Regions from separate parts of the Rhodococcus oxybenzonivorans genome, predicted to be linked through region 1. Evidence: riboswitches for the same ligand, from Rfam matches in the RefSeq annotation. Region 1 holds a riboswitch; each other region holds the start of a gene.
What was found. A riboswitch is a leader RNA that binds a small molecule or an ion and turns the genes downstream of it on or off. The one in region 1 is predicted to bind thiamine pyrophosphate.

Region 1 (3,269 bases):
CGACGACGACGTGTGGGATCCTGCCCTCTTCGAAGGCAAGACGCACACATCCGCACCCGAGCGGGAGGCCTTCCAGTCGTTTCTCGAGTCAGGTTTCACCGATGTTGTGCGGCCGCACACACCGGGTCCGGGCGTGTACACCTACTGGGACTACACGCAGCTGCGATTCCCGAAGAAACAGGGAATGCGGATCGACTTCATCCTCGGCTCGCCCGCTTTCGCCGGCCGGGTCGACAAGGCGGAGATCGACCGCAACGAACGTAAGGGAAAGGGCGCGAGCGATCACGCGCCGGTCATCGTCGACCTCGGAGACTGACGCAACTGCACGAACGCGGAGGCGTAGAGACATTCAGTCCTCGACGAGGATGTCGAGGGACTCCGGGTGCCGCGAGAGATAGCGCTGGACGTAGGTGCAGATCGGGCGTACTTTCCACCCGCGAGCGCGTGCCTCGTCGAAGGCTGCGCGGACTAGTGTTTCGGCCAATCCTCGTCCGCCGAATTCCTCTTTCACCACCGTGTGCATGAACGCCACCACCTCACCCGGTTTCGCCGTGAAGCCGGGAATGTCGTCCTCGTCGCGATAGCCGAGAATCCCGACGAGTTCGTCACCGAGCCACAAGTCGAAGCGTTCGTGAGCCGGATCGTCGAGTACGCGAACATCGGCGGCCGAGACATTGCCCGACGCCGAGGCACTGCCCGCCGGGGAAGACTTCGAAATGTGATCCATGCCACCATGGAACCAGTAAGTCGCAGACGGGGGGAGCACAAACGCCGTAACCGGGATCGATTCGTTGCCGGGTTTTTCGCGCAGCGGTCAGCGTTCGATCGGTACCACAAGATCGCGGTACTCCGGATGGGCCGACAGGAAGCGCTGGACGTAGGTACACACCGGTCGCACCTTCCAGCCGTATTCCCTGGCCAGGTCGAGGGAGCGCCCCACCATCATCGACGCGAGTCCGCGATGCCCGAAGTCCTCGACGATCACCGTGTGCATGAACGAGACGATCGGAGCCGGGACGCCGGGCGGGCGCCGACCGGCCGTCACCCCGACCCCGGCGCCGGCGCCGGTCGGCGGCCCCGAGAGGTCGTAGTATCCGAGGATTCCGACCAGGTCCCCACTCAGTCGCAGCTCGAAGCGGTTCTGACCGGCATTGTCGATCACGTCCACAACCTGCGAGTCCGTCAGCATTGCGACCTCCTGGTGTTTGCTCCGTGATCAAAACGTGATGTACGTCACCATTTATACCGACTCTCCGGGCCGCTGTCCAAGGTTCCCCGGAATGATTTCTCACAGACATGTCGGTTACAGTCTGTGCGACAACTACACATCCACGGGGGCTCGCACCAGCGGGCTGAGAGGACGGCTAGGGCCGTCGACCGTCGAACCTGTCCGGGTAATGCCGGCGTAGGGAGCATCTCGATGAGCAGAACTGTATCTACGGCCACGTCCGTCACGACGGGGCCTATCGCGGGCAGCACCAAGGAATACGTGCAGTGGAGCGACGACATTCGCGTACCGGTCCGGCGCGTCCACCTGACCAACGGTGAGCATCTCGACCTGTACGACACGTCCGGCCCGTACACCGATTCCAACGCCCAGATCGACGTTTCCGCCGGGCTGCCCCGCATCCGCGAGCAGTGGTCCGGGGATCGCGGGCAGACCCAACTGGACGCCGCCCGGGCGGGCGTCCTCACCCCGGAAATGCGTTACTGCGCTGCGCGCGAGGGTGTCTCACCGGACACCGTGCTCGCCGAGGTCGCTGCGGGACGGGCCGTGATCCCGGCCAACCGCAAGCATGCAGAACTCGAGCCGATGATCATCGGCAAGGCGTTTGCGGTGAAGATCAATGCGAACATCGGCAACAGCGCGGTCACGTCCTCGATCGCCGAAGAAGTGGAGAAGATGGTGTGGGCCACCCGTTGGGGCGCCGACACCATCATGGACCTCTCGACCGGCAAGAACATTCACGAGACACGCGAGTGGATCCTGCGTAACTCACCGGTCCCGGTGGGTACCGTGCCGATCTATCAGGCACTCGAGAAGGTGAACGGCGATCCGACCGCCCTCACCTGGGAGATCTACCGGGACACCGTGCTCGAACAATGCGAGCAGGGCGTCGACTACATGACGGTCCATGCCGGAGTGCTGCTCCGATACATTCCGCTGACCGCGCGTCGCGTCACCGGCATCGTCTCGCGCGGCGGCTCCATCATGGCGGCCTGGTGCCTGGCACATCACCGGGAGTCGTTCCTGTACACGCACTTCGAGGAGTTGTGCGAGATCCTGCACCGCTACGACGTCACGTTTTCGCTCGGCGACGGGCTCCGGCCGGGGTCGATCGCGGATGCCAACGACGAGGCGCAGTTCGCGGAGCTTCGCACCCTGGGTGAGCTCACGAAGATCGCGAAATCCCATGGCGTGCAGGTGATGATCGAAGGCCCCGGACACGTGCCGATGCACAAGATCGTCGAGAACGTACGCCTGGAGGAGGAACTGTGCGAAGAGGCGCCGTTCTATACCCTGGGCCCATTGGCCACCGATATCGCCCCAGCCTACGACCACATCACGTCTGCCATCGGTGCGGCGATGATCGCGCAGGCGGGCACCGCCATGCTCTGCTACGTGACGCCCAAGGAGCACCTCGGGCTGCCGAACCGCGACGACGTCAAAACCGGCGTGATCACGTACAAGATCGCCGCGCACGCCGCCGACCTCGCCAAGCAGCACCCTCGGGCGCAGGAACGAGACGATGCCTTGTCCAAGGCGCGCTTCGAATTCCGCTGGCACGACCAGTTCGCGTTGTCCCTCGACCCGGACACCGCCCGTGAGTTCCACGACGAGACCCTGCCTGCGGAGCCCGCGAAGACGGCCCACTTCTGCTCGATGTGTGGCCCGAAGTTCTGCTCGATGCGGATCTCCGCCGATGTCCGGGAGTACGCCGAGAAGAACGGCCTCGATTCGGTGGAGGCCATCGAGGCGGGCATGGCCGAGAAGTCGGACGAGTTCGTCGGCGCAGGTGGCCGCGTATATCTGCCCGTCGAATCCGTCACCTCAGAGAATCGGTAAGGTCCCCTCCGTGAAGCTGCTGCCCCTGGCCCCCGACGGCCAGACCCCCGTCCGAGTCCTCACCATCGCCGGCACCGATTCCGGCGGTGGCGCCGGAATTCAGGCCGACTCACGGACGATGGCTCTGTGCGGTGTCCACGCATGCGTCGCGGTGGCCGCCGTGACCGTGCAGAACTCCGTCGGTGTGAGCGGGTTCCACGAA
Region 2 (3,269 bases), 230 kb from region 1:
AACGCGTCCGCGTCCCATGAATCCCAGAGCGCGAGTGCCACGTCGACGAACTCGGCGGCGCGCGAGTACCGCTCGTCGTGCGGCGGCATTTCCTCGAGTCCGTGGTTACGGGCCTCCGCGTCGAACATGGAGGTCACGACGTTCCACCCGGCCCGGCCACCACTGATGTGGTCGAGCGACGCAAGCATCCGGGCGGCGTGGAAGGGCGTGTAGAAGGTGCTGGACACGGTGGTGACCAGCCCGATTCGCTCCGTCGCCCGGGCCATCGCCGACAACGCCGTCAGCGGTTCGAGAAACCACAGTCCGCCGGCGGCGGGGTCTCGCACCGAGTGTCCGTCGGCGAAGAAGACGGCGTCGAAGCAGCCACGTTCTGCGGTCTGCGCCAACTCTTCGTAGTAGGCGATGTCGGTGAGCCGTTCCACCTGCGACGCCGGGTGCCGCCAGGCGGCGCCGTGGTGTCCGCAGGCGAAAAGAAATGCGTTGAGGTGCAGTTGTTTACGTGCTGCCATCAGTCTTTGACCAATCCCCCGTCGACGACGAGATTCTGGCCGGTCACCGAACGCGACCACGGAGAGGCGAAGAACAGCACCGCGTCGGCGAATTCTTCCGGAGTGGTGACGCGTTGCAGGGGCGTACTCGCCGCAATGAGGTCGAACACCTCGTCCGGAGTGGCGGCGCTGGCGTCCGTGGTGCGCAGCAGCCCGCCCGACACCATGTTCACCGTGATGCCGTCGGGACCGAGATCGGCGGCGAGCGTGCGGGTCAGTGACAGTGCTGCAGCCTTGGCCGCCGTGTAATCGTGGTAGGGAACCACGGGGTTCTGGAACAAGTTGGTTCCGATGGTGACGATGCGACCGAAGCCGATGGAGCGCATGCCCGGTAGCGCGGCTTGCGTAGTGTTCAGAGTCGCCTTGACACTTCCTTGCAGCTGCGCGTCGAAGGCGTCCCACGAGATGGTGTCGGCCTTGTCGCGGGCGTCGCCGTTGAAGGAGAAATCGGCGAGCGCGTTGTTGATCACGGTGGTGATCGGTGAGCCGAAGTGGTCTGCCGCCGCGCCGAACAGGGCGTCCACTTGTTCGCGGTTCGTGACATCGGCCTGTAGCGCGATGGCCTGCCCGTCGCCCACCTCCGCTGCGAGCTCCTCGGCCGCGTCTCGGCTACGACGGTAGTTCACCACCACCCGTGCGCCCTGCTCGGCGAACGAGCGCACGATGGCGGAACCGAGGCCGCGTCCACCCCCGGTCACGAGAACGATCTGCTTGTCGATCTGCATTGCGCACCTTTCGTCCGGCCGCGAGGAACGCCGGACGACCGCACGCATCAGCGGTCGGCGCGACATCCCTTCGCTAGCACTACCTAGTTCAGGTTCGACGGGTGTGTTCTCAGCCGCCCAGCTTTCGCCGGGCAGCACCCCGTGTCACTGGCGACAGTCTAAGCGCAGTCGCCAAGAGAAAAAGCCGCACCCATCTTTGTTGCGCACAATTAAGTTGTGTGCAATCATTCTGGGGTGACCGACCCTCTCACCCTCGACCGCCAGTTGTGCTTTGCCCTTTACTCGGCATCGCGGGCCATGACGGCCACCTACCGGTCGCTGCTCGAGAAGTTGGGCGTGACGTACCCGCAGTACCTGGTTCTGCTGGTGCTGTGGGAACGGGACGGCCGCGGCGTGCGCGACATCTGCGACGCCCTGAATCTCGATACCGGCACCCTCTCGCCGCTACTCAAGAGACTCGAATCTCTCGGGTTGGTCGAGCGTCGTCGCGACTCGGCCGACGAGCGGCGGGTCGGTATCCACCTCACCGAGGCCGGGAACCAGCTGCGGCATTCCGCCGTGGGCATTCCGGCCGCACTGGCCGGCTCGACGGGTATGGACGTCGACGAGCTCGTCGCCCTCCGCGACACCTTGAGTCGTCTCACCGAATCGCTACACCAGTACACCGCAACCGATCCCCTGAAAAGGAAGTAATCCCGTGCAGATTCTCTACACCGCCGAAGCCCTCGCCACCGGAGAGGGCCGCAACGGCCGCGCCCGCACCTCGGACGGCCGACTCGATCTCGACCTTGCCATCCCCGTCGAGATGGGCGGTTCGGGCAACGGCACCAACCCGGAGCAGTTGTTCGCCGCCGGCTACGCCGCGTGCTTCCACTCGGCACTGCAGATGGTGGCCCGCCAGGCCAAGGCAGATGTCACCGACTCGGCGGTCGGTGCGCGCGTCGGAATCGGCTCGGCGAATGGCGGCGGTTTCGGTCTCGCCGTGACCCTCGAAGTGTCCCTGCCCCACCTCTCGCGGGACGAGGCTCTCGAATTGACCGAGAAGGCGCACCAGGTCTGCCCGTATTCCAACGCAACTCGGGGAAATGTCGAGGTCACCCTCGACGTCACCGAGGACTGAACCTACCGGCGGGCGTCGGTCACGCGAAGGTGTATTCGACGCCCGTCAGGTTCTCGGACAGCGACCACAAGGCACCCGCGGTCTTCTCGTCCCGCGACTTCTCATTGGAACCGACCACCTTCGGGTGGCCACGCTGCTCGAACAGCCCGTCCGGCCCGAGATAACTACCGCCCGCCACATCGGGAACGGCGGCCGCGTACAGCATGGGCAGAGCACCCATCTCCGCTGACTGCGCGAAGATTCGGTTACCGACGGCCATCAGCTTGTCCTGTACCGACTCGGTGTGGGCCTGCAGATTGGTCGATGCGTAACCGGGATGCGCGGCCACAGCCTTGACCGATGACCCCGCCGCGGCGAGTCTGCGCTGTAGCTCGTAGGTGAACAGAAGATTCGCGAGTTTCGACTGTCCGTACGCGCTCCACCGGTTGTACTTGCGGTTTTCCCAGTTGAGATCGTCGAGGTCGATGGATCCCATCTTGTGTGCGGTGCTCGACATCGTGACAATTCGGTCGGTGATCTTGGCGAGTAGCAGTCCGGTGAGCGCGAAATGGCCTAGATGGTTTGTGCCGATCTGCATTTCGAAGCCGTCGACAGTCTTACGCCGGGGAACCGCCATCACTCCGGCGTTGTTCACCAGCACGTCGACCGAACCGATGCCCGCGGCGAAGTCCCGCACCGAAGCCAGATCGGCGAGGTCGAGTCGGCGGACCTCGGCGTTGTCACCGATGGTGCGCGCGACCGCGTCGCCTTTCGTGGTGTCGCGGCAGGCGAGGACGACGTGGGCGCCCGCCTTGGCGAGTGCGCGCGCAGCCACCTCCCCCAATCCACTGTTGGCACCCGTGACGACGAACGTCCGGCCCTGCTGATCCGCGATGT
Region 3 (3,269 bases), 590 kb from region 1:
CGATCAGCATCTGCGCGGCCTGATCGGGCTGGTCGGCCGCGAACTGGTAGCCCCGCTGCAGGGCCTGGACGAACTTCCGTGCCTCCTCGGGGTGCTCGGCCATCCATCCCTCGTTGCCCTCGATCACGAGTGCATACGCGTCGGGAAATCCGAAGTCCGTGTAGTGGAAGTACCGCATCGGCGTTCCCTGGTGCTCGGCCTCGATGCCTTCCCACGCGAAGAATGACACGGTGAAGTCGGCGGTGCCGGAGTAGACCGCCTCGTACGCGGACGTGCCGAGGGTGACGGTGGTGAATTCACCCTTGCCGCCGTCGTTCCGGATGATCTGTTTCAGCGTCGCTTCGCCGTCGGGGTCGGCGAAGCCCGCGTAGATCTTGCCGTCCAAGTCCCGAGGGCGGGTGATGTCGGGGCGGTCCGCCCTGACCGCGATGCCCGTGGCCCAGTGCTGCAGAGGTGCGAGCACGGACTTCGTCTGGGCACCCGCAGCCTTGGAGAAGGTCGCCGAACTCTGGAAACTCACGCCGAACTCGGCATTGCCGGCGTCGACGAGCGTGTCAGGGGACGTGTCGTTGTACGGCAGAACCTCCACGTCGAGTCCGGCGTCGGCGAAATAGCCCTGTTCGAGGGCGACGAACAAACCGGTGTGATTGGTGTTCGGCGTCCAGTCGAGGGCGAATCTGATGGTGTCGCCCGACGACCCGTTGTCGGCGCACCCGGCCAGTACGGAGAGTGCGGACACGAGGACGACGGCTGCAGCGGCGGCGCGCTTCGTGCGCGCGAAGAACGTCACGACTTCGGCCACTTCTGCTCGTTCAGGGCGGTATCCCAGAACAGGAGTTCGTACCGGCTGGCGACGACGAACGCCTCGATCATGGCCTCACGCTGCGCTTCGGTGGCGGCGTCGGCGGCAGCGTCCACCAGTTCGCGGGCGGTGGCCACGGCAGCGTGGAATTCCTCGGCATCGTAGGTGGTCACCCACTGCGCGTACGGATGCGATGGGTCCGCGGAGAGCACCTCGCGGGCGCTGGCGGCGAGTCGTCGTCCCACGTCGGCGTAGATCCAGAAGCAGGGCAGTACCGCAGCCGCGGCAACCGGATACGGCTCGGTGGCGGCGACGGCCGTCAGATAGGAGACGTACCCGAGACAGGCCTGCGAATGCTGCGGCTGAGCGTCCGACGCGGGCAACTTTCCGCCGCTCAGCAGATTCTGGTGCAAGCTGGCCTCGACGGTGGCGGCGGTGGCGGCGGAGTTGGCCCAGAAGCCGGCGGCGACGGGGTCCGGAGCGTGCGCGGCCACCAGCGACAGCGCTTTCGCGTACCCGGTGAGGTACAGAAAGTCCTGTTCGATGTACGTGCGGAACACGTCCAGCGGAAGCGTGCCGTCACCGAGTCGGCGGAGAAATTCGAGCTCGTCGATCGCGTCCCGCAACACCGTGGTCCGGTCCCACAAGAGGTCCGTGAATCTGGTGTGCCGGCCCACGACGACGGCATCATGGACAGAGCTGTTCACTACAATGACATCCCTTCGTCAGCATTACCTGAGCAGGTTCCCGGGTGTGATCTCAGCCCCGCCCGTGCGGAGCACCCCGTGTCAGAACAAGCCGACCCTAGCACCGCCCGCCGGGAGCGCGGAAAAGCCCCGTTCACTCGGACACCTCTGCGCATCGTTGGTACCTTGGCCGGAGATTCCCGGTGAGGGGGTGTCAGTCGTGGAAGTCGAGAAGTCCGGCGACACGCTGGTCGTCCGCGCCCGCGACGGAGCGGTGTGCGGGCACGCCGACGGCGACGTCTACGCATGGAAGGGCATCCCGTTCGCGGCAGCCCCCGTCGGAGCGCTGCGGTTCCGGGCGCCCGCCCCACCGTCCCCCTGGAACGGTGTGCGCGACTGCGCCATCTTCGGGCCCATGGCGCCGCAGGGGAACGGCACCGCCGTGCCGATAGACGCGGGACTCGAGATGGACGAGGACTGCCTCTCGATCAACGTGTGGGCCCCGGAACCGGACGGCACACCGCGGCCGGTGATGGTGTGGATCCACGGGGGTGCGTACTGCCTGGGAACGGCGGCGCAGAGCATCTACGACGGGCGCATCCTGTCCACCGTCGGTGACCTGGTGGTGGTGTCGTTCAACTACCGGGTGGGTGCGCTCGGCTTCCTCGACCTGTCGTCGTTCTCCACGGCCGAGCACGTGTTCGAGACGAACATCGGACTGCGCGATCAGGTCGCGGCACTCGCATGGGTGCGCGAGAACATTTCGGCCTTCGGCGGGGATCCGGACGAGGTGACCGTGTTCGGCGAATCGTCCGGCGCCGGATCGATCACCACACTGATGACCTGTCCGAGCGCGGAAGGACTGTTCCACCGTGCGATCGCGCAGAGCCCACCGGCCACCTCCGTCTACGGGAGCGAGCGCGCCGCCACGGTGGCCCGGCAATTCCTCGACATCCTCAGGCTGGCGCCGGAGGAGTCCGCCACTCTGCTCCGCCTTCCGTACGACCAGATCATCGAAGCCAGCGACACGCTGGTCAACGAGGTGCCCACCAAGATTCCGGGCACACTCGCCATGGCACCTGTCGTCGACCGCGACTTCCTGCCGCGGTACCCGGTGGCGGCGTTCCAGAAGGGGTACTCCCACCGGATCCCGCTCATCATCGGTTCCAACAAGGACGAGTCCTCGCTCTTCAAGCTGATGAAGTCGCCGTTGCTGCCGGTCACGTCCGATTCGGTGCAGGAGATGCTCCGGGCCATCGCCACCGATCATCCCGACCTCCCCGCCAACCGGCTCGCCGACATCCTGGCCGCCTACCCGGACCGCGGAAAATCTCGGGGTGCGCTGGCGATGTCCCGAGATGCCGCGTTCCGGATGCCCGCCCTGTGGGTCGCGGACGCACACAGTCGCCACTCACCGACGTGGATGTACCGGTTCGATGCGGCCACCCCGATCCTCAAGGCTGCGCGCATCGGGGCGGGGCATGCCACCGAGCTGCCGTACGTGTTCGGCAACTTCGGCACCCTGAACGTCGATCCCACGTTCTGGTTGGGCGGGCGGAAGACGGCACTGGAGGTGTCCGGCCGCGTTCAGCGCCGATGGCTCGCGTTCGTCCGGCATGGCGTTCCGGCGGCGTTGGACGGGTCGAAACACTGGGCTCCCTACGACGAGGACACTCGCGCAACGCTGCTGATCGACAGCTCCGACACCCTCGTGCAGGACCCGGACCGCGAGATGCGCCTGGCCTGGGGCAACGAGGTGATGGGCTTCAGCTGACGGTCGC

Region 2: another riboswitch for thiamine pyrophosphate. It lies ahead of CBI38_RS06270 (3-oxoacyl-ACP reductase); the one in region 1 lies ahead of thiC (phosphomethylpyrimidine synthase ThiC).
Region 3: another riboswitch for thiamine pyrophosphate. It lies ahead of CBI38_RS10220 (TenA family protein); the one in region 1 lies ahead of thiC (phosphomethylpyrimidine synthase ThiC).

The regions. Positions count from the first base shown of each region.
Region 1 covers NZ_CP021354.1:1,531,886-1,535,154, reverse strand. Annotated here, with positions in the region: gene CBI38_RS07315 (exodeoxyribonuclease III) at 1-316, shown strand, start outside; gene CBI38_RS07310 (GNAT family N-acetyltransferase) at 350-727, opposite strand; gene CBI38_RS07305 (GNAT family N-acetyltransferase) at 815-1,189, opposite strand; TPP riboswitch at 1,322-1,429, shown strand; gene thiC (phosphomethylpyrimidine synthase ThiC) at 1,421-3,067, shown strand; gene thiD (bifunctional hydroxymethylpyrimidine kinase/phosphomethylpyrimidine kinase) at 3,078-3,269, shown strand, end outside.
Region 2 covers NZ_CP021354.1:1,302,393-1,305,661, reverse strand. Annotated here, with positions in the region: gene CBI38_RS06275 (LLM class flavin-dependent oxidoreductase) at 1-509, opposite strand, end outside; gene CBI38_RS06270 (3-oxoacyl-ACP reductase) at 509-1,273, opposite strand; TPP riboswitch at 1,322-1,425, opposite strand; gene CBI38_RS06265 (MarR family winged helix-turn-helix transcriptional regulator) at 1,508-1,966, shown strand; gene CBI38_RS06260 (organic hydroperoxide resistance protein) at 1,971-2,393, shown strand; gene CBI38_RS06255 (oxidoreductase) at 2,413-3,269, opposite strand, start outside.
Region 3 covers NZ_CP021354.1:2,122,729-2,125,997, forward strand. Annotated here, with positions in the region: gene CBI38_RS10215 (ABC transporter substrate-binding protein) at 1-790, opposite strand, end outside; gene CBI38_RS10220 (TenA family protein) at 787-1,509, opposite strand; TPP riboswitch at 1,503-1,598, opposite strand; gene CBI38_RS10225 (carboxylesterase/lipase family protein) at 1,709-3,262, shown strand; gene CBI38_RS10230 (MFS transporter) at 3,255-3,269, opposite strand, start outside.